3 regions of the Pseudoduganella dura genome follow, and region 1 is predicted to be linked to each of the others. Evidence: predicted binding sites of a transcription regulator. Region 1 holds the regulator's gene; each other region holds the start of a gene.
The links. Region 1 encodes FNR, which switches genes on or off when oxygen is low (the NO sensors DNR and NnrR bind a similar motif). Its sites were predicted from a motif close to TTGATNNNNATCAA; they were not measured.
Positions count from the first base shown of each region.

Region 1 (8,046 bases):
TCAACGGGCTGCCCGGCACGAAGCCGCCCAGCCACGCGGCGGCGCGCGCTGCGGGGTACGGCAGCCGCAGCATGCGCAGCCGCCCAAGGCCCAACGCCCGCCGCAACGTGGCCAGGTAGCCCATGAACGGCAGCGGCGTCGGGCCAACCAGCGGAACCCGGGCGCTGCGTGGCCCGCCTTTCTCGTCCAGCAGCGCGACGATGGCGGCGCACACGTCTTCCACGTGCACCGGTTGCACCGGCTGCGGTGCGCTGCCGAAGCGCACCGCGAACGGCATCGTCGCCAGCATGCGGAACATGCGCGCGCTGGCGCCTTCGGGACCGTACACCAGCGATGGTTGCACGATACGGGAACGGATCGGCAGCGTGGCCAGGAAATCGTCCGCCGCCTTCTTGCTCAGGTGGTAGGGCGTGGTGGCTGCCTCGTCGGCCCCCAGCGCGGATACCTGGATCACCTGGCGCACGCCGGCCTGCGCGCAGGCGGCGAACAGCGCGCGGGGCGTCTCCGCATGCAGGCGGGCGAATGTCTGCCCGCCCGACTCGCGGATGATACCCACCGTGTTGATGACCGCCTCCACGCCGGACAGGCGCGCCACCCAGTCCGATTTTTCGCTATCGTGGGCGAAATCGGCCCGAATGAAGTCGCACCCCGGCTGCGCCCGGCGGCCCGCGCACAACACGCGATGGCCCCTGGCGCGCAGCAGCGGCAACAAACGGGAACCCAGGAAACCGGTCGCACCGGTGAGCAGGATCAGCATTGCATGCCCTTGTTGTCACGGAAGGGCCAGTATAGGAAAAATCTCAAACATTCGGAGAACATCATGGATAACTGGAAGCAGGTCATCATCAAGGGCATGTTGCCCGGCACGCTGGCAAGCCTGGCATCGACCGGTGCGCTGGCGCTGCGCTCGAAGGAGGAAACCGGCAGCCTTTACGCGGGCGCCAACGCCATCAGCCACGTGATCTGGGGCGACAGGGCATTCGTGCATGACGAACCCACGTGGAAATACACGCTCACCGGCTATGCGATCCACCATGCCAGCTCGCACTTCTGGGCCAGCCTGTTCGAGCAGGCGGCCGGCAAGGTGTTCGACAAGGACGGGGTGGTGCCGAAGCTTGCGGCGGCGGCGGGGGCATCGGCGGTGGCCTGCTTCGTCGACTACAAGCTCACGCCGCAGCGGCTGCAGCCGGGCTTCGACGTGCGCGTGTCGAAACGTTCGCTGGCGCTGGTGTATGGCGCGTTCGCCGTCGGCCTGGCGGCCGGCGCGCTGTTCAACCACCGGAATCGCCCGTAGACGGCCAAAGGCCTGTCACAGGCCCGCCTGGTGCGCCGGATCGCTATTGGACGGGTACATCCTCGTCCAGCCAGGCGCGGCCCGCCTCCAGCACCAGGGCCAGCTCATGACGCACCGCGGCGAAGTGCGGCGCGAGCCGTCCGGCGGGCAGTTCCGCGATCGCCCGTTCGGCCTCCATCGTGGCCCTGATCAGCCGCTTCGCGCCCAGCACGCCGATGGCGCCGCGCAGCGCATGGAAGATATGGGCGGCGGCCTCCAGGTTGCCGACCGCGAGCGCGTGGTCCGCTTCGTCCGCCGGCGCCATGCCGCCTTCCAGGGCGCCTTCCACCATCCTGCGCATCAGTGCCCGGCCTTTCGGGTCGCGGCCCATCACGCGGCCCAGGCTGTCCATGCTGAACACCGGTTCGCCATCCTGCGCCCCCGGCACGTCCTGCCGGTCCACGTCCTGCCGGTCCACGTCCCGCGGCACCGGAGGATTCATTTCCTGCAGTGAGCGCGGTTCCTGCACGGGCGGCCGGCGCTGCGCAGGCACGTACCGGTCGATGACCGTCATCATTTCGTCGACGACGACCGGCTTGGCGATGAAGTCGGTGATGCCGGCGGCCACGCAGCGGTCGCGTTCGGAGGCCAGCACGCCGGCCGTCATCGCGACCACCGGCAGGCCCAGGAGCAGCTCGTTGCGGATCGCGGCGGTGGCCGAGAAGCCGTCCAGCACCGGCATCTGCATGTCCATCAGCACGATGTCGTAGCGCTGCGCATCGGCACGCAGCATGTCGATGGCCTGCTGGCCATCGCCGGCCACGTCGAGCGTAGCGCCGGCATGTTCCAGCAGGCCGCGCGCCACCGCCTGGTTCAGCGCATTGTCTTCGACCAGCAGAAAATGCACGCCCTGCAGCCGGCCGGCATGGCTGTCCGCGGCGGGGGCCGCGTCGTCGGCGCCGGCCTTGGCCGCCAGCGCCTGGTGCAGCGCATCGAACAGCGTCGAACTGGTGATCGGCTTGACCAGCACGGCGTCCGCCTCGGCGCTCTTCGAGATCTCCTCCAGGCGCTCGCGGGCAAAGGCATTGAGCATCACCACGATCGGCTGCGCCCGGCCATCGGCCTCGCGGCGGATCGCCACGGCGGGCGCATGGCCGTCCGGGCCGGACATGTGCCAGTCCGCCAGTACCACATCGTATGGCCGGCCGTTGCGCATGCGGAAGGCGTACATCGCCAGCGCGGCGCTGCCCGAATCGACGACGTCCGCTTCCCAGCCCCAGGCCCGGATCAGCCGGCCGATCAGGTTGCGGCTGGTGGCGTTGTCGTCCGCCACCAGCACGGCGAAGTGGCCGACTGCCGGCTGGCGCGGCGTTTCCTGCCGCTGCACCACGCCGAACGGCAGCTCGAACCAGAACCGGCTGCCCTGCCCCGGTTCGCTGTCGACGTGGATCTCGCCGCCCATCAGCTCGATCAGCCGGCGCGAGATCGCCAGCCCCAGGCCGGTGCCGCCGAAGCGCCGCGTGATGCTTTCGTCCGCCTGGGTAAACGCCTGGAACAGGTGCGACAGCTGCTCCGGGTTCATGCCCATGCCCGTATCGCGCACTTCGAAGCACAGCACCGCGCCGCTGCCGCTTTCCTGCGCGCTGCCGCTGCCGCTGCCCAGCCGCACTTCCACCACCACTTCGCCCTGCGCGGTGAACTTGATCGCATTGCCGGCCAGGTTCACGAGTATCTGCTGCAGCCGCAGCGCATCGCCGCGCAGCAGCCGCGGCACGTCCGGCTCGACGACGATGGCCAGCTCCAGTTCCTTGTCGCCGGCGCTCATCGTCATCGTCGTGGCCAGCGTGGCCATCGAGTCGTCCAGGTTGAACTCGACGGGCGACAGTTCCATCCGCTGCGCTTCGATTTTCGAATAGTCCAGCACGTCGTTCAGGATGCCCAGCAGCGAATCGCCGGCGGTGCGGATCATGCGCAGGTACTTGCGCTGCTGGGTCGTGAGCGCGGTGTTCTGCAGCAGTTGCGCCATGCCCAGCACCGCGTTCATCGGCGTGCGGATCTCGTGGCTCATGTTGGCCACGAAGTCGCTCTTGGCGCGGTTGGCCGCCTCGGCACGGTCGCGCGCCCGCTCCAGCTCGACGGCGCGGGTTTCCACTTCGTCCATCAGCTCGCGGGCGCGGCCGTCCGCCGCGGAGCGCTCGCGCATCAGGTCGTTGAAGGCCCCGGTCAGTTCGCCGATCTCGTCGCGGGATGTCACCGGCACTGGCTTGAAATGCTGCGGATCGCCGCGCAGTTCGCGGATGCTGTCGCGCAGCCGCACCAGCGGCGACATCAGCCGCAGCGTGATCCACGTGATGACGGCGGCCGCCATCAGCGAGGCCAGCGTGCCCCACAGGGCGAGCCGCGACAGCAGGTCTTCGAAGGGTTCGAACGCCTCGCTGGCGGGCAGCGAGGCAATCAGGATCCACGGCACCGTCTTCAGCCGCCTGTAGCTCTGCAGTGCGCGCATGCCGCGGGCGTCGGTGCTGATCACGGTACCCTCGAATCCTTCGCGGATTGCCCGCAACGTCGACGGATAGCCTTGTGGATTACGCGGCTGCATGAGGCGCGCCGGGTCGGGGTGCACCACGTAGATCGACGGTTCGTAGCCCGTGACGATGTAGTAGTAGCCGGTACGGCCCACCCTGGCGGTGCGCAGGTGGCCCAGCAGGTTATCCCGGTAGAGCCGCAGCACGCCGATCAGCACGCAGGCCACCTCGCCATCCTCGCTGAGCACGGGCGCCACCATCTGCACGATCGGCTGTTTGTTCGCCCTGCCGATCAGCGGCTCGGTGACCAGCGCCGTCCGTTCCTTCAGCACCCGCTGGAAGTAGGCGCGGTCCGCCACGCTCACGCCGGGGCGGCCCGGCAGCGCCGGCACGTCCGCCACCACGATGCCGGCCGGGTTGACGACGAGGATGTCGTCGAACAGCCGGAGCACGGCGCGATAGTCGTAATGGGCGCGCAGGGCCGGCGCGTCGTTGCAGATCTCGTCCGGTTGCCAGCGTGCCGATTCGGCCACGATGTCGCGCAGCAGTATCACTTTTTCATCGAGTTCGTGGGCGGTGCGCGTGATCAGCGCATCCTGCTGGGCAAACAGCACGCGCGAAAAATCCGCCTGCATGCGCTGGGCCTGCAGTGCGGTGACCAGCGCGATCGTCACGATGGTCGTGACGGTCGTCGCCAGCGCGACTTTTGCCTTGATACCGAGCGGACGCACTGTTTCCCCCTTCGCCGCGATGTTATCGGGGAACTATGCGCCGCCCGGCCGGCAGCGCACTGTGCGGGAAGACACGCTGCATGAAAGTTTCCCCACGGTTTTCCTCGCGGGGCGGATCAAGTACACTGTGGCTCACCCTTGACCGGACGATGACAATGATGCAAGAGCTGCCTTCCCTGACGCTGCCCGGCGTGACGATCGAAAGCCTGAAGGCGCGCTGCTCGACCTGCAGCATGCACCAGCTGTGCCTGCCGATGGGCCTCGACGTGGGCGACATGGACAAGCTGGACAAGATCATCGGCCGCCGCCGCAAGGTGCAGAAAGGCGAGAACCTGTTCCGCATCGGCGACCCGTTCACGAACCTGTATGCGATCCGGCTCGGCCATTTCAAGACATACCAGATCAACGCCAATGGCGAGGAACAGGTGACGGGCTTCCAGATGGGCGGCGAACTGCTGGGCATGGACGCGATCAGCACCGACCGGCACTATTGCAGCGCGATGGCGCTGGAAGACAGCGAAGTGTGCGAGATCCCGTTCGCCAGCCTGGAGCGGCTGCTGGTGGACATGCCCACGCTGCTGCGCCACTTCCACCGGATGATGAGCCAGGAAATCACGCGCGAGCAGAGCGTGATGCTGCTGCTCGGGAACATGCAGGCCACGCAGCGCTTCGCCGCGTTCCTCGTCAACCTGGGTTCGCGCTACGCGGCGCGCGGCTATTCGGACACCGCGTTCCAGCTGCGCATGTCGCGCGAGGATATCGGCAACTACCTGGGGCTGACGATCGAGAGCATCAGCAGGCTGCTGAACAAGTTCAAGAAGCAGGAGCTGCTGCGCGTGTCGAACCGCGAGGTCGAAGTGCTCGACCTGCCGCGGCTGAAGGCGATCACGGCGGGGACGGAGACCTGCAGCTGATTTTCAGGTGTCTGACACCATTTCCACGGGAAATGGTGTCAGACACCTGTTTTCCATGCCCGTCGCGGCATTACCGATCAAGTCGCGCCGCCAGCACCACTTCCCGCTCCACCGGCCACCGCCACTGCCCTTCCAGCCGCCATGTGCGCCGGTCGTCTTCCACCAGCACCACCCAGCGGCTGCGTTCGAGCCGCGGCAACGGCACGGCGAAGCTGCCGCCCGCATCGGGGCGCAGCAGCAGGCGCAGGTCCTTGCCCGGTTGCGTGGCATGGGCCAGGTGCAGCAGCAGCGTGCCGCGCGGCGGCGCATTCGCCGAGAGCCGTCCTTGCAGCACGCCGTGCACGGCGTCGTAGCGCAGCGCCACCCGTGCATCCATGGCGGCGGCGGCCCGGTCGCGCCGCAGGTCCTGGTTGATCGCCTTGCCCCGCCTGTAGTAATCGCCCACCACCAGCGCATCCTGCTGCGAGAAGGCCAGCCAGCCGGTCCATGCGCCGGCGGCGAGCACTGCGGCCGGGCCGGCCATCAGCAGCCACGGCCAGCGCTCGCGGTACCACGGCGTGGAAGACATCGTCATCGGGTGCATCGTTGCTCCTTCAGCGCGGTACGATGAATACGGCGCGTTCGTCGACCGACAGGCGCGCGTCGTCCAGCGCCGTCAGCCTGAACCGGATCTCGTTGGATCCGGCATGGCCGGCGCCGTGGGGAGCGCGCAGCCGGACCGGCACGGCACGCGTTTCGGTAGCGGCCAGCGTTACGACATCCTCCGTGGCGAGGGCCAGGCCGGGCAGGCCCGCGGCCGCGATCCGGTAGCGGTGCGCCCGCTCGGAAGTGTTCATGATCTGCAGCCGGTACACGTTCTCGATCGCGCCGCCGTCGACTTCGCGGCCCATCGAGCCGCGGTCGCGGATCACGTCCATTTTCAACGGCATGCGCGTGGCCAGCGCATGGCCCAGCGCGAGCGTCGCCGCCAGCAGCGCGGCGCCATAGGCCAGCACGCGCGGGCGCAGCGCCCGTTGCAGGGGCCGCGCCGGCGCCAGGTTCGCCGCCATGGCGCGGTCGGTGCTGTAGCGGATCAGGCCGCGCGGCTGGCCGGTCCTGTCCATCACGTTGTCGCAGGCATCCACGCAGGCCGCGCAGCCGATGCACTCGTACTGCAAACCGTTGCGGATGTCGATGCCGGCCGGGCACACCTGCACGCACAGCGTGCAGTCGATGCAGGCGCCGTTCGCCGCCTTCTTGCCGCGCGGCTCGCCGCGTTGCGTGTCGTAGGTGATGATCAGCGTATCGCGGTCGAACATCGCGCTCTGGAAACGCGCATACGGGCACATGTACCTGCACACCTGCTCGCGCAGCCAGCCGGCGTTGCCGTAGGTGGCCAGGCTGTAGAACAGCACCCAGAACCATTCCCACGGCCCGAGGGACAGCGTGGCGATGCCGTTGCCCAGATCACGCACCGGCGTGAAGTAGCCGACGAACGTGAAACCCGTCCACAGCGCCACGGCGCCCCATGCAAGATGCTTCGCGGTGCGCTTGCCGAGCTTGCGCGGGGAGGCGCCCTGCCTGTCGAGCGCGATGCGGGCCGCGCGCGAACCTTCGATCCTGCGCTCGATCCACAGGAAGATCGACGTGTACACCGTCTGCGGGCAGGCGAAGCCGCACCACACGCGGCCGGCCACCGCCGTCACCAGGAACAGCCCCCAGGCGCAGATCACCAGCAGCGCGGCAAGGTAGATGAAATCCTGCGGCCACAGCACCAGGCCGAACAGGTAGAACTTGCGCGCGCCCAGGTCGAACAGCACGGCCTGGCGACCGTTCCACGCGAGCCACGGCGTGCCGTAGTAGGCCAGCTGCGTGAGCCACACGCACAGCCAGCGCAGGCGCGCGAAGCGGCCATCCGTTTCGCGCGGATGGATCGGCTGGCGCTTTTCGTACATGCGGATCACGTGCCCGGGTCCTGGAGCGTTCATGATGCTCACTTCGCCTCGTTGGACAGGCCCCACACGTAGGCGGCCAGCACATGCACCTTGCCTTCGCCGAGGAAGTCGCCGAACGCGGGCATGGTGCTGTCGCGGCCGTTGCGGATGGTTTCCATGATCGTGTCGGCGCTGCCGCCGTACAGCCAGGTCTTGTCCGCCAGGTTCGGCGCGCCGAGCGCCGGGTTGCCGGTGCCGCCGGCGCCGTGGCAGGCCAGGCAGGCGGCGAACTTGCGCTTGCCGAGCACGCTCTTGATCGGATCGGCGGCGGCGCTGCCGGAAAGGCTCAGCACATGATGCGCCACGTTCTCGACATCCTTGTCGGTACCCACCGCGGCGCCCATCGGCGGCATCACGCCGTGGCGGCCGTTCATGATCGTCTGCTTGATCGTGGCCGGGTCGCCGCCGTGCAGCCAGTCCCTGTCCGCCAGGTTCGGAAAACCCTTGTTGCCTCGCGCATCCGAGCCGTGGCATTGCGCGCAGTAGTTCAGGAACAGGCGCTCGCCCATCGCGCGCGCCTGCGGATCGGCGGCCACCGCCTTCAGGTCCTGCCGGCGGTATCGGTCGAACAGGGGGCCATACCGGCTGTCGGCGCCGGCCAGTTCTTCCTGGTAGGCAGCGGCGGACCGC
Region 1 is NZ_WNWM01000002.1:3,166,948-3,174,993, forward strand. Features, by position in the region: gene GJV26_RS13870 (SDR family oxidoreductase) at 1-757, opposite strand, end outside; gene GJV26_RS13875 (hypothetical protein) at 821-1,294, shown strand; gene GJV26_RS13880 (response regulator) at 1,338-4,529, opposite strand; gene fnr (fumarate/nitrate reduction transcriptional regulator Fnr) at 4,685-5,443, shown strand; gene GJV26_RS13890 (FixH family protein) at 5,514-6,026, opposite strand; gene ccoG (cytochrome c oxidase accessory protein CcoG) at 6,037-7,410, opposite strand; gene ccoP (cytochrome-c oxidase, cbb3-type subunit III) at 7,416-8,046, opposite strand, start outside.

Region 2 (8,046 bases), 1.6 Mb from region 1:
TTCAGGTGGCGCTCGATGACGGAGGCCAGCTTCACGCAGCCCTTGCCTTCGGCCGTGTAGTGGGACATCAGGTGCAGCACGGCGGACAGCATCAGCTCGGGCTGCTGGCTGCCGGCGGCGGGCGCCAGGCAGATCGGATCGGTATGGTCGATGGCCATCGGACTCTCCTCGAAAACGATGCAGCTGGCGGCGGCTGGCTGAAATGATTAGGCGGTGAGGATCAGCTTGTTCAGCTGCGTGATGCGGAGGCGGTAGATGCGCCCCGCATGCTCGATTTCCACCTCACGCTGATCCTGCATCAGGCCGGTGGTGGTGAGGCGTTTCACGGGAACGGGCTGCCGGGCAGGAGACACGGGCTTGTTTTGATTGGCTTGGGTCTGCATGGTCATTTCGCCTTAAATAAGAATGATTCGCATTTGCATTATTGGCTACCACTGCCATAAATGCAAGCGTTTTCTAGCGGCTGTTTGCAGCAACGAAGAAACCCTGCAGATGCCGGGAGCAGGCGCAAAAAAAGGCCCGCCGAAGCGGGCCCAAGCTGGGTGAGGTAAGAATTGGGCGGCGGTCAGACAGTGGCCACCAGTTGCACCGGCGGCACAGGCGCGGCTTCGGCGGCGGCCTTGGCGCGGGCAGCGGTCGCCTTGCTGCGGGAACGCGAGGGCGGCAGGCGGCGCAGGGTTTTCAGCGCGTCCGGGTCCTTGATGCCGATCGTGCGCTGGTCGACGGTAATCAAGCCGATTTCGTTGAAGGCCGACAGCGTGCGGCTCACCGTTTCCAGTGTGAGGCCCAGGTAGCTGCCGATTTCATGACGCGTCATGCGCAGGTTGAACAGCTTGCTCGAATAACCCATCTGGGCGAAACGGTCGGCCAGCGACACGAGGAAGCGCGCCACGCGGGCTTCGGCACTGAGCGCGCCCAGCATGCCGATCATTGCCTGTTCGCGCACCAGTTCGCGGCTCATCACGCCATACATCATGTGTTCCAGTTCCACGTGCACGCGGCCCAGGGCGGTCAGCTTCTTGAACGGCAGCAGGATCAGGTCGCAGTCGGACAGCGCGACCGCTTCGGACGAGTAATGCCGGCTGTGGATGCCATCGACGCCCAGCATGTCGCCTTTCATCGGGAAGCTCAGCACCTGCTCGTTGCCGAATTCATCGATCAGTACGGTTTTCAGGAAGCCGGAATTCACGATATACAGCGTATCGAACGGCTGGCCGATGGTGTGGATGCGCTGGCCGGTCTTGAATTGCACATGCTGGAACAGGAGTTCCTCGGCATTGACGGAGCAGGCCGCCGGAATGTGCAGGAGGTCGCAGACTTCCTTCAGGTTCGACCAGAGACGGCCCTGGCGCTGGCGCCCTGCCTCCATGGCAGGCGATTGGCCAGCGGGTGCGGCGACTCGGGTTTCGGACATTTGCGTAGGGAGCATGCTGATCTCCTGGTTTCAGGTCATGTATGTTCGGATTTAAAAGTGGCGATTTATCGCTGTTTTAAGGCTCGGCATTCGAAAACGTTTTAACTTTGGACTGTCAGTTCTTTTTTGGTTGTCGCCGTGCTCTGTCGGACATTCTCTCGAAATTCACTTGAGAATTCAGGTGAGGATTCAAGTAAGCATCCGAGTGGATTTGCGGCAACTCGCTTTTGAATGGTTTCAGTATGCCAACCGAGGGGGGGTATGGATATCGGTATGCGCTGAATATGCCCGTAGGAGCCAGCTACAACCTGTAGGAATACTCCTACTGACCAAGATGGTGTTTCAGAGTGAGAGCGGGGGAGCGCGCGCGAACGCGGCGGGTCAGGATTTGAACGGCGACAGCAGCTTATGCGCAACAGCGTATTGAACCATTTCCGACAATGAACTCATTCCCATTTTCTGCATGATGCGGGTTTTGTGAGTACTGACGGTTTTTACCGACAGGTGCAGGCTGTTGGCGATTTCGGTAATCGACTTGCCTGAAACAAGTAATGAGAAAACTTCGAACTCGCGGTCGGACAGCTGTTTATGCAGCAGGCTTTCATTGGGCATCATGATATTCAGTGCCAGCTGCTCCGCGACTTCCGTACTGATATAAGGCCGGCCCGATGCCACCTTGCGAATGGCGCCCACCAGCTGGGTGCCGGCGCTTTCCTTCGTCAGGTAACCCTGGGCGCCGGCGCGGATCGCGCGCACCGCGTATTGCTCCTCTTCGTGCATCGTGAGGATCAGCACGTTGAGCTTGGGGGCTTCGCTGCGGATCTGGCGGATCAGGTCGACGCCGCTGCGGCCCGGCATCGACAGGTCGAGCAGCAGCAGGTCGAAGCCACCCTGGCGCACATGGCGCAGCACCTCGAATCCATCGACGGCTTCACCGACGATATCGATGTCCGGCGCGCCGTCGAGGATGCGCTTGAGGCCTTCGCGCATGATGGTGTGGTCGTCTGCTATGACTATTCTGATCATGGGTGGTTCGGTGAAACTGCGGTGATGCCTTCGTTGCCAATGGCCCGACGATGCACAGGACTTTGCACCGGACACTGCGGCAGCATGGCGTGGGGCAGGCGATGCGTGATCATTCCGGCACGGGTTCCTTCAGCAGCCGGTGCACGAGCACGGGTATTTTCGAATGCGACAGTACCTTGTTGGTGACGCTGCCCAGCAACAACTGGCCCCAGCCGCTGCGGCCGTGGGAGCCGATGAAGATCAGGTCGCAGCCCGCCTTTTCGGCGATCTCGACGATCTTCAATGCCGCGCTTTCGGAAAACGCCGTCATGCTTTCGCACCGCAGGCCCTTCCTGGCGCACGAATCGACGATCGACTGCACATGATCGCGGCCGGCGCGGGCCATTGCGGCACGGTACTCTTCCTCGCTCGGGTAGCTGGGCGGAATGATCTCGACATAGATCGGATATTGGTATTCCGGCGCGACGAACAGCGCAAGCACCTCGGCGCCGAGCTGGTGGGCAAACGAGACGCCGGCGCAGGCGGTCATGCGGGATACGGCGGAACCGTCGGTGGTAATCAGAATTTTCCGGTACATACCAGCTCCCTGGAAGACATGCGCTCTTGCATTGTAGTCTCGAATGGCGCTCTTGTCTGGATGTAAAGACTTGATCTTTCTCAATAGAGAGATGAGCTTGGTACAAGCTTGCCGGGCTCGCCATATTTGTATATGACAAACACCCGCGCCGTCCGGCGACCCAAATACAACAGAAAAACCGGCTTTTTCAGTTGCCGCACAGGATTGATCCGGCCAGGATTGAACAAGCGGACGGCCCCCTGCTACACTCGCGGAAGTGCGTTAATATTGCCGAGCGTCATCAAGACGGACCCACAGGCAGTTGATACGAAAGCATTTTTTGATTATGGAGAAGCAGGGATTATGACCGACGCCGCTGATGATTTCGACGCATTGTTCGAGGAAGTGTCCGCGCAGCGCGCCAGTGCCGCCCCGGCACCGGCACCGGCCCCCGCGCCGGCCGCCGCCACCGCTGACGACGACCTGGAAAGTCTGTTCGACGAGATCGCGTCGACTCGTCCCCCGGCGCCTGCCGCCGCGGCCGCTGCCGCCGCCGCCGCCGCGGTTGCCGTGCCGGCCGGCGATGCGCCAGCCGCCGACGATGGCCAGCAGGATGGCACCATGTTTGAACGGCTGGGCGGCATTGTCCGCCTGTTGCACGACTCGTTGCGCGAACTGGGCTACGACAAGGCGCTGACCGAGGCCTCGACCCAGATCGTCGATGCGCAGGACCGCCTGGAATACGTGGCCTCGCTGACCGAGCAGGCCGCCAACAAGGTATTGAACACGCTCGACGACGGCATGCCGGCACAGGATGTGCTGTCGAAGAAGTCGAAGCAAATGGAAGAACGCTGGGCCGCGCTGTTCGACGGCAAGCTCAGCATTGAAGAATTCAAGACGCTGGCGGGCGATTCGCGTTCGTTCGCGCAGGCCGTGTCGGAAGCCACCGAGGCGGAGAAGGCCCGCCTGCTGGAAATCATGATGGCGCAGGACTTCCAGGACATCACCGGCCAGCTGATCAAGAAGGTGGTCATCATCACCAAGACCGTCGAGTCGGAACTGGCCCAGCTGCTGAAAGATAATGCGCCGCCGGACAAGCGCGAGCTGATTGCGCAGAAAGAGGCCCTGGAAGTGTCGTTGATGAGTGGCCCGTCGGCCCCGTCCGTGGCACTGAACCAGGACAATGTGGACGATCTGCTTGCCGACCTGGGGTTCTGATGGACGATATGCTCAAGGAGTTCGTCGTCGAGGCGATGGACCTGGCGGTCAATGTCGAGGAGCACCTGCTGCGCCTCGAACGCGATCCGCAGAACAAGGAAACGCTGAACGCCGTGTTTCGCTCGTTCCACACGATCAAGGGTGGCGCGGGTTTCATGAACCTCGGCGCGCTCGTATCGGCCTGCCACCTGACCGAAAACCTGTTCGACGCGTTGCGTACCGGTGCCGCGCCGGTCACGCCGCTGTCGATCGAGGCGGCCCTGCAGGCGTCCGGCTTCGTGGCCGACCAGCTGGCCGAACTGAATAACGGTGCCTCGCCGGAAAGCATGGGGCCGATGCCGGCCGACCTGGAAGCGATCCTGAACCAGGCGATCGAAGGCAAGGAAAGCTCGGCCAAGCCGGTTGCCAAGGCCGCTCCCGCACCGGCTGCCGCGCCAGCGCCTGTGTCCGCGGCGCCTGCCCCGGCACGCGCGCCATCGGCCGACGGTCTCGACTGGGAGTCGATGTACGAAGCGGTCGTGCCGCCGGGTACCTACAGCCGCCCGGCCGGCGCGCCCGCTCCCGTGGCCGTGCCCGCCGCCCCTGTCGCAGCCGCTGCCGCCACCGCAGCTGCACCGGCGGTGCAAGCGCCCGCCGCGGCCGCACCGGCCGCCGATACGGCGCCCGGCGGCAAGAAATGGGACGGCGTCGAGCGCCGTGACGAAAAGGCCGCCCATGCCGCGCCCGCCAAGGAAGAAAGCATCCGCATCGATGCGGTCAAGCTCGATGCGCTGCTGGAAGTGGCCGGCGAATCGGTGCAGGCCGCCAACCAGGCCGCCGTGCTGCTGGAACGCCTGCAGCAGTTCAAGTTCGAAGGCCAGGCCGCCACGCTGATGTCGGCGCTGACCGAAACGCTGGAACGCGCGTCGCGCTATTCGACGGAGCTGCAGCGCGCCACGCTGGCGACCCGCATGCAGCCGGTCGGCCGCCTGTTCCAGAAATTCCCGCGCCTGGTGCGCGAGCTGGCGAAGGACCTGGGCAAGGAAGTCGAGCTGGTCATCGAAGGCGCGGAAACGGAAGTGGACCGCGTGGTCGTCGACAGCCTGTACGATCCGCTGGTGCACATGCTGCGCAATGCGCTCGACCACGGGGTCGAAGGGCCGGATTCCCGTATTGCCGCCGGCAAGAATCCAAAGTCCACCATCCTGCTGAAGGCGTGGCAGGAAGCCAACAGCGTGATGATCGTGCTGCAGGACGACGGCAAGGGCATGGACCCGATCGCGCTGCGCCGCAAGGCGGGCGAGAAGGGCCTGATCTCGCCGACCGCGAACATGACGGACGAAGAGTCGTACCAGCTGGTGTTCCTGCCGGGCTTCTCGACCAAGGAAGTGGCATCGTCGGTGTCCGGCCGCGGGGTGGGCATGGACGTGGTCAAGACCGCCGTCGAGAAGAACCGTGGCGCGATCCACATCGAATCCGCGCTCGGCAAGGGCACGAAATTCGCGATCCGCCTGCCGATCGAACTGTCGATCGTGCCGACGATGCTGGTGTCGACCTCCGGCGCGCTGCTGGCGCTGCCGATGGCCGTCGTCGAGCGCGTGGTGGAATTGCCGGAAAACTTCTCCGAAGTGGGCGGTGCGCCGGTACTGAAGGACCAGGGCCGGCCGCTGCCGGTGCGTTCGCTGGCCAGCGCGCTCGGTTACGAGCTGTCGGCCGAACGCGTGGGCATCGTCATCAACGCGCCGCAGCCGTACATCCTCGCCGTGGGCGCCGTCGACGGTACCGCCGACCTGGTGATCAAGCCGATGACGGCGCTCACCGTGGAAGGGGTCACCGGCACCGCGCGTTCGGCCGAAGGCGATCTGGTGCTGGTCGTGGGCCTATCGTTCCTGATGGATGGTTGCAGGAGCAGCGTGCGCATGGCAGCATAACAAGTTCGCCAAGCAAGTCACCTGAAAAAGCCTGCGACGCCATCGCAGGCTTTTTTTACGACTAAAATATTGCCTTTACGGCGGCGATCCGGCGATCCGGCGGATCCCCGGCTTACATTTTTGAAATCTTGCCGAAAACGGTGGGCGGCCCGCCGGAGCGTTCCAAGCACTGTTTTCAGCAGCATTTTTGCAACACCGGCGCCCTAGGCGCGCAGCACGAGAATGCAAGGGACAGCGGCCCAAAAGGCGGAAAGTCGGCTTGTTTTGCAGCGCACAAACTGTGGCATAATCAAAATGGAACTTTCACCACACAGGCAGCAAGCAGCAATCATGAAGACGCTTTACGACAAACTCTGGGAATCGCATGTGGTGCGCACGGAGGAAGACGGCACCGCCATCCTGTACATCGACCGCCACCTCGTGCACGAAGTCACCAGCCCGCAGGCCTTTGACGGCCTGCGCGCCGCCCATCGCCCGCTGTGGCGCCTGTCCGCCAACCTGGCCGTGGCCGACCACAACGTGCCCACCACCGACCGCTCGCACGGCATCGAGGATCCCATCTCGCGCCTGCAGGTCGAAACGCTGGACAGCAACACCAAGGAGTACGGTGTCACGTACTTCAACATGAACGACAAGCGCCAGGGCATCGTGCACGTGATCGGCCCCGAGCAGGGCGCCACGCTGCCCGGCATGACGGTGGTCTGCGGCGACTCGCACACCTCCACCCATGGCGCATTCGGCGCGCTGGCGCACGGCATCGGCACCTCGGAAGTCGAGCACGTGCTGGCCACGCAGACCCTGCTGGCGAAGAAATCGAAAGCGATGCTGGTGCAGGTCGACGGCCCGTTGCTGCCCGGCGTGACCGCGAAGGATATCGTGCTGGCCGTGATCGGCAAGATCGGCACGGCCGGCGGTACCGGCTATGCGATCGAGTTCGGCGGCTCCACGATCCGCGCGCTGTCGATGGAAGGCCGGATGACGGTCTGCAACATGGCGATCGAAGCGGGCGCCCGCGCCGGCATGATCGGCGTCGACGACACAACGATCGATTATGTGAAGGGCCGCCCGTTCGCACCGGTGGGCCCCCACTGGGACCGCGCGGTCGAATACTGGCGCACGCTGCACACCGAGCCGGGCGCGAAGTTCGACCTGGTCGTCACGCTGAACGCGGCGGACATCAGGCCGCAGGTCACCTGGGGCACGTCGCCCGAGATGGTGGTGGCGATCGATGGCCGCGTGCCCGATCCCGACCAGGAGCACGATGCCGTCAAGCGCGATGCGATGGAAAAGGCGCTGGTCTACATGAACCTGAAGCCGAACACGCCGATCGAGGATATCCGCATCGACAAGGTGTTCATCGGCTCGTGCACCAACTCGCGCATCGAGGATCTGCGCGCCGCCGCCGCCGTGGTGCGCGGCAAGCAGCGCGCCTCGAACGTGAAGCTGGCGCTGGTGGTGCCCGGTTCCGGCCTGGTCAAGGAACAGGCCGAGCGCGAGGGGCTGGACACGATCTTCAGGGCCGCCGGCTTCGAATGGCGCGAGCCGGGCTGCTCGATGTGCCTGGCGATGAATGCCGACCGCCTCGAACCGGGCGAACGCTGCGCCTCGACGTCGAACCGCAATTTCGAAGGCCGCCAGGGCCAGGGCGGGCGTACCCACCTGGTATCGCCCGCGATGGCGGCCGCGGCCGGTATTGCCGGCCACTTCGTCGACGTTCGCGCGATCCGCTAAGTCGATGTTCCGGGGCTGCGCGCACCGCGCGCCCCGAGGCAGCAATACATTCATCCAAGACGCATCAGCCAGAGCCTACGAATCATGAAAACCCTGTTCGCCATCGCCATCGCCACCATCGTCCTCACCGGCTGCAACACCGTTGCCGGCTTCGGCAAGGACGTGCAGAAGGTGGGCCAGGCCGTCGAAGG
Region 2 is NZ_WNWM01000002.1:4,736,774-4,744,819, forward strand. Features, by position in the region: gene GJV26_RS20690 (hypothetical protein) at 1-158, opposite strand, end outside; gene hemP (hemin uptake protein HemP) at 207-383, opposite strand; gene GJV26_RS20700 (Crp/Fnr family transcriptional regulator) at 566-1,369, opposite strand; gene GJV26_RS20705 (response regulator) at 1,796-2,440, opposite strand; gene GJV26_RS20710 (universal stress protein) at 2,550-3,017, opposite strand; gene GJV26_RS20715 (protein phosphatase CheZ) at 3,360-4,214, shown strand; gene GJV26_RS20720 (chemotaxis protein CheA) at 4,214-6,124, shown strand; gene leuC (3-isopropylmalate dehydratase large subunit) at 6,452-7,855, shown strand; gene GJV26_RS20730 (entericidin A/B family lipoprotein) at 7,940-8,046, shown strand, end outside.
Region 2: GJV26_RS20710 (universal stress protein) is a predicted target of FNR. The motif match lies at 3,088-3,101, and genes of this name have one in related genera.

Region 3 (8,046 bases), 250 kb from region 1:
CGCTTGTCGATATCGATACTCGTGACGCTGTCCCGCACGATGCGCACCCCATGACGGGCCGCGAGCGCGTCGTAGCCGTATGTCAGGTCGCCGATCCGGCGCGAACCGCCCAGCACCAGGTTCGACAACGGGCACGAAACGAATGCCGCATTCGGTTCCACCAGCGTGACGTCGACTTCGCCACCACTCCACATGCGCACGTAGCGCGCGGCCGTCGCGCCGCCGTAGCCGCCGCCGATGACGACCACGTGCGGCTTCGCGCGGGGCGCCACGGCGGCGCAACCGGACAGCACCACCGCCGCGCCGGCGGCCTGCAGCAGTTCGCGGCGCTTCATGGCCGGTCTCCCTTCTGCGCGGCGAACCACGCGGCGACCTGTTCGAGCTGTTCGTCCGTATAACCCTTCGCCAGCTGGGTCATGATCGTGGCGGGCCGGCTGCCTTCCTTGAACGCCTTCAGGCTCGCCAGCAGCGTCTCCTTCGGCTGGCCGGCCAGCGGCGGCAGCACGGCATTTTCCGTCGCGTTCACACGCGCGCCGTGGCAGGCGGTGCAGGTGGCCGCCAGCCGCTCGCCGGCCGATACCGGTTGGGCCGCGAATGCCGGGGCACACGCCAACGCCAGCAGCAGCAATGTCATCGCCATCGTCATCGTCCTCATGGCCGTACTCCCGGGGATTCCATCTTCATGCCTTCAGACCGCACGGCCAGCCAGGCTTCCAGGTCGACCAGGTCCTGGGCATCCGGCGGCGGTACCGCGGCGCGCACGCCGGTCATGCAGTTGCGCAGCCGCCGCTGCAGGCTGCCCATGCCCTGCCATTCGAGCCGGTAGATCGGGTACGCGTTCGCGTGCCCTTGCGGGATCGTGGCGCCGGCCAGCTTGCGGCCCCAGTTGTCGTCGTGGCACTGGGCGCACGACATGTTCAGCTGGCCGATACGCTGGTTGAACAGTTGCCTGCCGCGCTCCGCCGCGGCCCGCGTGCCGGCGTCGCGCGGTGGAGCGACCGGCATGCCGCGCGACTGCAATGCGATGTACGACTGCAGCGCCAGCACTTCATCCGAATCCGGCCGGGATGCCGGCGCTCCCTGCTTGCCGACGCGGCACTGCTCAATGCGCCGGCCCAGCGTGATCACGCGCCCGCTGCCCTTGTCGAACGCGGGAAAACGCGCCGCCACGCCGCGCATGCCGGTTTTCGCATCGCCGTGGCACGCGGCGCAACTCCTGTCCCCCCCCGCGCTCCAGGCAGCCTCCCCGTTCGCAACCCATAGCATCGCGGGATTCTGGGTATCGTCGCGCTGCATCGCGCGGGTGGATTCACCCATGAAGTCGGACCCGGACCTGCGCGCGTCCTGCGCCACTGCGGCCAGCGCCACGAACATCAGCGCGAAAGGCGCCGCGTTCATGGCGTGACTGTGAGCGCGATGCGCTCGGTCTGCGAGAAACCGTTGTCGCCGGCCCAGCTGAATTCCAGCATGCCCGTCTTCGTCGCGACGGTGAAGAAGGCGATGTACGGATTAGCGGAGATCGCCGGGTGCAGCTCGGCGGCGAACACCTGCTCGCCATCGTACCGGCAGGCGAAGCGGCGGATGATGTCCTGCGGCAGCGGCTTGCCGTCCGCGCCGGGGCGGTAGCCGGATTCCATCGGATGCGCGATCAATGCGCGGATTTCGATCACCTCTCCCTGCTTCGCCGTCTTGGGCATGTGGACCAGCGCGCGTGCCATCACATCGCCTCGCCTTCGATGCAGGCGGCAAGGGTGACGATCACGTCCACGGCCTGCTGCCAGCAGCTGCCGTCGCTCATCCTCGCCACGGCCACCAGCTTCTGCGACGTGGCCAGGCGGATGCGCGTGGACACTTGCGCCTTGCCGGCGCGCGGGCCCAGCGTGAATTTCACCACGTCGGTTTCCGGATTGCGCTCGTTGAAGATCGCGATGCCGGGCACGTGGTCCTGCGGCGTCATGGGGCTGTCGACGCGGATCGTGACCGGCACCGCGTTGCCGTTGTCGATCAGCTGGGCGATGTCGAATGTCACGCGGCCCGTTTGCGGCGGCTTGCCACCCGTGTAGGCGGCGATCGCGGCAGCCATTTCCTGCGGCGCGGCGGTGGCCGGGCGCACCAGCGCCAGCAGCGTGCCGGCAGCCAGCAACCGGCGGCGGCGGTTCGGCACGGTCATGGCGCATCCTTCAATGTCGCCAGGTATGCCACGACATCCTCGATCTGCTGGGCGCTCAGGATCGTCTTGCCTGCATGGGCCGGCGCCACGCGCTGCAGGCCTGCAGTGCGGTAGTAGGACGGCATGATCGTGGCTGGGTTCAGGCGGGCGGAATCGGCGATGCGCAGGCGCAGTTGCGGGACTGTCCAGCGCGCGCCGGCACCGGCGAGGTTCGGGGCCAGGTCGCCCTGGAAACGTTCTTCCGGAATCGGCGCCGTGTGGCACAGCCGGCACAGGCCCACGTGGCGGTCGGCGACGATGGCGCGGCCGCGTTGCGGGTCGCCAGGCGTGGCGCCGGGAAGCGGCGAGGCGATGCCGTCGGCCTGGGCGAAAGAAGACGCGGCGGCCAACAATATCGGGGACAGACCCCTTGCCAACGTCAGCGGCCAGGGGGACGGGCCAATGGCGACGGGGTCAGTCCCCTGATGCATCGCCGTTACGCCTTCTTGAGGCTGTGGTTCTTCAGCGGCAGGTCGCGGATGCGCTTGCCGGTGGCGGCGAAGATCGCGTTCAGCACGGCGGGCGCCGCCACGGCGATCGTCGGTTCGCCCACGCCGCCCCAGAAGCCGCCGGAAGGAATGATGATCGTCTCCACGGCGGGCATTTCGTCGATCTTCATCACCTGGTAAGTGTCGAAGTTGGACTGTTCCATCTGACCGTCCTTCACCGTGCATTCGCCGTACAGCGCGGCAGAGAGGCCGTAGACGAACGAGCCCTCCACCTGCGCATCGATCTGCTGCGGGTTCACCGCGTGGCCCGGATCGGTGGCGGCCACGATGCGGTGGATCTTCAGCTTGCCATCCTTCGATACCGAGACTTCGGCGCAGGCGGCCACGTAGCTGCCGAAGCCCATCGTCTGCGCCAGCCCGCGATAGACGCCTTTCTTCGGCTTCCTGTTCCAGCCCACCCGTTCGGCCACCGCATCCAGCACGGCCAGGTGCTTCGGGCTGTCCTTCATCAGCTTGCGGCGCAGCGCCAGCGGGTCCTGCTTCGTGGCATGCGCGATCTCGTCGATGAAGCATTCGAGGTACACGGCATTCTGGTTCAGGTTCACGCCGCGCCAGAAGCCCGGCGGCACCGGCGGGTTGCGCATCGCGTGGTCGACCAGCAGATTGGGCACCGTGTAGCCGATCGAGGCATCCGTACCCGGCGCGTTCAGGCCCTGGAACACGGCGCCATCCTTGCCGTTCTTGATATTGCCGGGGAACAGGGCCGCCACGATCGACTGGCCCGAGATGCGCATGTGCAGCGCCGTCAGGTTGCCGGCCTTGTCCAGCCCCGCCGTGAGCTTGCACTGCGTGACCGGGTGGTAGCGGCCGTGCAGCATGTCCTCTTCGCGGGTCCAGATCAGTTTTACCGGCGTGCCCGGCATTTCCTTCGCGATCTGCACGGTCTGGCGCACCCAGTCGTGCACGGCGCCGCGCCGGCCGAAGCCGCCGCCCAGGTGGATCTTGTAGACGTCGCACTTTTCCTGCGGCAGGCCGGCCGCTTCCGATGCGGCGGCCAGCGCGGCTTCACCGTTCTGCGTGGGCGTCCATACCTCGCAGCGCTCCGGCGTCCAGCGCGCGGTGGCGTTCATCGTTTCCATCGTCGCGTGGTTCTGGTGCGGGTAGGAATACACGGCTTCGATGCGGCGCGCAGCACCGGCCAGCGCCGCTTTCGCATCGCCGTTCGCGTTGCCCACGGCCGCTTCCGGCGCGTCCAGCCCGGCCTTCAGCATGGCCGCCACGCCGGCGCTGGAAAGGCCGGCGTTCGGGCCCTTGTCCCACTCGATCGGCAGCGCGTCGAGCGCGGTCTTGGCGCGCCACCACGTATCGGCGACAACGGCCACGGCCGAGTCACCCACCTGCAGCACCTTCTTTACGCCCGGCTTGTCCTTGATCGCCTCGGCGTTGAAGCTTTTCACCTTCCCGCCGAAGACGGGGCAATCCTTGATCGCCGCGTTCAGCATGCCGGGCATCGCCAGGTCCATGCCGTAGACCTGCTTGCCGGTGGTCTTGTCGACGGTGTCGAGTCGCGCCAGGCGCTTGCCGGCGATCTTCCACGCCTTCGGGTCTTTTACCGTTACATCCTTGGGCGCTTCCAGCTTGCCCGCCGCATCGGCCACCTTGCCATAGGTGACGGTGCGGCCGCTGGGCACGTGCGTGATCACGCTGTTGGCAGCAGTGCATTCCGTGACCGGCACGCCCCATTGCGTTGCCGCGGCCTGCACCAGCATCATGCGCGCGGCGGCACCGCCCTTGCGCACGTATTCATGCGAGCCGCGCACGCCATTGCTGCCGCCTGTGGAGTAGCTGCCCCATACGCGCTTGCGCGCCAGGTTCGTGCCGGGCGTCGGATACTCGGTGGTGACCCGGCTCCAGTCGGCATCGAGTTCTTCGGCCACCAGCTGCGCCAGGCCCGTCAGCGTGCCCTGCCCCATCTCGGAACGCGCGATGCGGATGACGATCGTGTCGTCCGGCTTCACGACCACCCAGGCGTTGATTTCGGGAGCCGGCGTGCCCTGTGCCTGCGCCGCGAAGGGAATGTGAAAGGCAACCACCAGGCCGGCGGACTGGCCGAGGAAGCGGCGGCGGGCGGGAGATATGACGTTGCTCATGCCTTGCCTCCGTCACGATGTTCGATGGCCAGCCCGGCGCTCTTCGGATCGCCGCCGCGCGCCACCAGGTGGATCGCCTTGCGCACCCGGTTATAGGTGCCACAGCGGCAGATGTTGGTCATCGCCGCATCGATGTCGGCGTCGGTGGGTTTCGGTTTTTCCTTCAGCAGCGCAGTGGCGGCCATGATCATGCCGGACTGGCAAAAGCCGCACTGCGGCACGTCCAGCGCCGTCCATGCCTTTTGCACCGGGTGCGAGCCATCGGGCGACAGGCCTTCGATCGTCACGATCTTCATCTGCTCCGTCACCGTGGAAACGGGTCGCACGCAGCTGCGCGATGCTTCGCCGTCGATGTGCACGGTACAGGCGCCGCACTGCGCGATGCCGCAGCCGTACTTGGTGCCGGTCAGGCCCAGCTGCTCGCGCAGCACCCACAGCAGCGGGGTATCGTCTTCCGCCTGGAATTCGCGGACCTGTCCGTTCACGTTCAGCTTCATGCCTGTCTCCGGAAGAGTTTGGGTGCGTAGCGCAAATATCTTACTTGTTTTTCACCTATCTGTATTCGTTTCGGCAATTTTGACTTGTATCAAAGTTTTTACGGATGAGCTTCCCTACACTGGCCCCGCTTGCACAGTGAACAGAGAAGAGGAAGCATCATGAAACGAGCAGTATTGGCAGTCATCGCGATCACCGCCGGCATGCTGGCCGGCCAGGTTCCCGCACAATCGCACGATCAGGGCGGCAACTGGCTGGTGCGCGCCCGCGCGGTGCACATCGACCCGGCCGACAAATCCGCTCCGGTCGGCGGCAGCGGTGCATCGGACCGCATCGGCGTCGAGAACAGAACCATTCCCGAAGTCGACATCTCGTATTTCTTCACGCCGAACTTCGCCGCCGAACTCGTGCTCACGTACCCGCAGAAGCACGAAGTGTATCTCGACGGCCAGGCCATCGGCACCTTCAGGCACCTGCCGCCGAGCCTGTTGGCGCAGTACCACTTCATGCCGGACCGGACCGTGAGCCCGTACGTGGGCCTGGGCCTGAACTGGACCACGTTTTCGAAGAACAAGTTGTTGAATGGCCAGGGCAGCCTGGAGCACGACAGCTTCGGCCTCGCCGCGCAGGCCGGCATCGACTTCAGGCTGGACCGGAACTGGTCGCTGAACGTGGACGTGAAGAAGGTGCGGATCCGCAGCGATGTACTGATCGGCGGCGTGAAGGCCAGCAAGGTCGAGGTCGACCCGGTGTTGTTCGGCATCGGCGTGGGCTACCGTTTTTGAGGAAGCGGGCACAGCGTTTCAACCTGGGTAACTCCAAGCCCTTTGCCTGCCCCCGGTTCGCCGGCGGCAGGTTTTTTTTCGTGGCTGCCGGAGACGAAAACCGGTGGCTTGCCAGGGCACCAGTTCGCCTAGCGGATCAGTTCCTTGCGCAGTTCGCGCGCCAGCGCGCGCCGCCGTTCATCCGGCAGCCAGAGGCCGACGTCGACGGTGACGCCGCGCGCTTCGAGCCGGATCGGGTCGCGCCGCCGCCGCGGGGACACGATGCGCAGCCAGTACGGGTCGAGCTGCGTGAGCTGCGTGCGGCCGCCGCGCACTTTTTCCACGCACAGCAGGCCATCCTCGTAGACGATGCGGTCGCAGTCGGTGGCATGGCGGCTGTAGATGACGAATGCGGCGGTGATGGCCGCCATTTCCAGCACGGAAAACACCAGCACGTACCAGGCGCCCTGCCATGTGAAAAACAGCCCGACCGCCAGCGAGAGCACCAGCAATGCGGCCCACACGAGCACGGTCTGCCGCGGCGTCAGCGAACAGTTGCGCTGCACCACCCATTCCCGCCTGCCGTTTTCCGTTGGCCAATCGCGTTTCACCGTGCGTCCTCCCCCTGTCCATTGTACGAAAGGCGGCGCGGGCGGCAAGCACGACGTTTTATATTGAATGCGGGGTCAGGCCGGCGGGGCTTCCCGCGGCAGTACTAGCGTGAACACCGATCCCTCCCCCGGCCTGCTGGCCACCGACAGCGTGCCGCGGTGCGCCTCGGCCAGCTGGCGCGAGATGTACAGCCCCAGGCCCAGCCCGGAAGGCACGCCATTGCCGGCACCACGTTCATAGGGCAGGAAGATGCGGGCCTGCATCGCGTCGTCGATCCCGGCGCCCTGGTCGATCACGTCCACGCGCGCTTCGGCTTCGCTGCCCGACAGGCGGATCCGCACCGGCTTGCCGCCGCCGTAGCGCAGCGCGTTGGTCAGCAGGTTGACGATCACCTGTTCGATGCGGAACTCGTCCCACCAGCCGCTCACGGCCTCCGTTGCCTCGAGTTCGAAGGTGACGCCGGCATCCTGCGCCTGGCGCCCGAGATCGTCCGTGAGGCGGCGCAGCATGGCCTGCAGCTCGGTCGAGCCCGGGCGGATCGACAGCACGCCGCTGCGGATGCGCGACACGTCGAGCATGTCGTCGATCAGCCGGATCATCGACTGGATCTGGCGGCCGTCGCCTTCGACCATCTTTTCCAGCGCGGCCTTGCCGAACGCCTCCAGGTTGCCCCGTTCGAGCTGCATCCGGCGCATCTGGGTGCCGAGGAACAGCGTGTTCAGCGGCGTGCGCAGCTCGTGCGCCACCATCGACATGAACTCGTCGCGCATGCGCAGCGCGTAGTGCAGTTCTTCCTGCGCGCCGCGCAGCTCGTTCATCATCGCATGCTGTTCCTCCACGCGGCGGCGGATTTCCATGCGCTGGCAATGCAGGTCGACGAACACGCTGACCTTGCTGCGCACGGCATCGGGATCAAGCGGCTTGTAGAGGAAATCGACGGCGCCCGTTTCATAGCCCTTGAACGCGTAATTGAGTTCCTTGCCGGCCGCGCTGACGAACACGATGGGAATATGGCGTGTCTTGTCGGTGCCGCGCATCAGTTCGGCCAGTTCGAAACCGTCCATGCCCGGCATCTGCACGTCCAGGATCGCCAGCGCGAAATCGTGTTCGAGCAGCAGCGTCAGGGCCTCCTCGCCGGACATCGCCTGGTACACGGCCCGGTCCTCGGCCCGGATGATGGCATTGAGCGCGCGCAGGTTTTCCGGCAGGTCGTCGACGATCAACAGCTTCGTCACATTGCCCGCCGGACCGCTGATCAATCCTTTGACGCATTCCTTGTTGGGCACATTGTTCATTGCAAGTTCTCCATCGACAGTTGCAGCAGCCTGCGGATATCGCGCAGCGGCAGCACCAGGTCCGGCGCACGC
Region 3 is NZ_WNWM01000002.1:3,413,884-3,421,929, reverse strand. Features, by position in the region: gene GJV26_RS14975 (NAD(P)/FAD-dependent oxidoreductase) at 1-335, opposite strand, end outside; gene GJV26_RS14970 (c-type cytochrome) at 332-655, opposite strand; gene soxA (sulfur oxidation c-type cytochrome SoxA) at 652-1,398, opposite strand; gene soxZ (thiosulfate oxidation carrier complex protein SoxZ) at 1,395-1,718, opposite strand; gene GJV26_RS14955 (SoxY-related AACIE arm protein) at 1,718-2,170, opposite strand; gene soxX (sulfur oxidation c-type cytochrome SoxX) at 2,167-2,559, opposite strand; gene GJV26_RS14945 (xanthine dehydrogenase family protein molybdopterin-binding subunit) at 2,646-4,808, opposite strand; gene GJV26_RS14940 ((2Fe-2S)-binding protein) at 4,805-5,305, opposite strand; gene GJV26_RS14935 (OmpW/AlkL family protein) at 5,465-6,088, shown strand; gene GJV26_RS14930 (DUF2244 domain-containing protein) at 6,217-6,678, opposite strand; gene GJV26_RS14925 (hybrid sensor histidine kinase/response regulator) at 6,754-7,974, opposite strand; gene GJV26_RS14920 (chemotaxis protein CheB) at 7,971-8,046, opposite strand, start outside.
Region 3: GJV26_RS14935 (OmpW/AlkL family protein) is a predicted target of FNR. The motif match lies at 5,385-5,398, and genes of this name have one in related genera.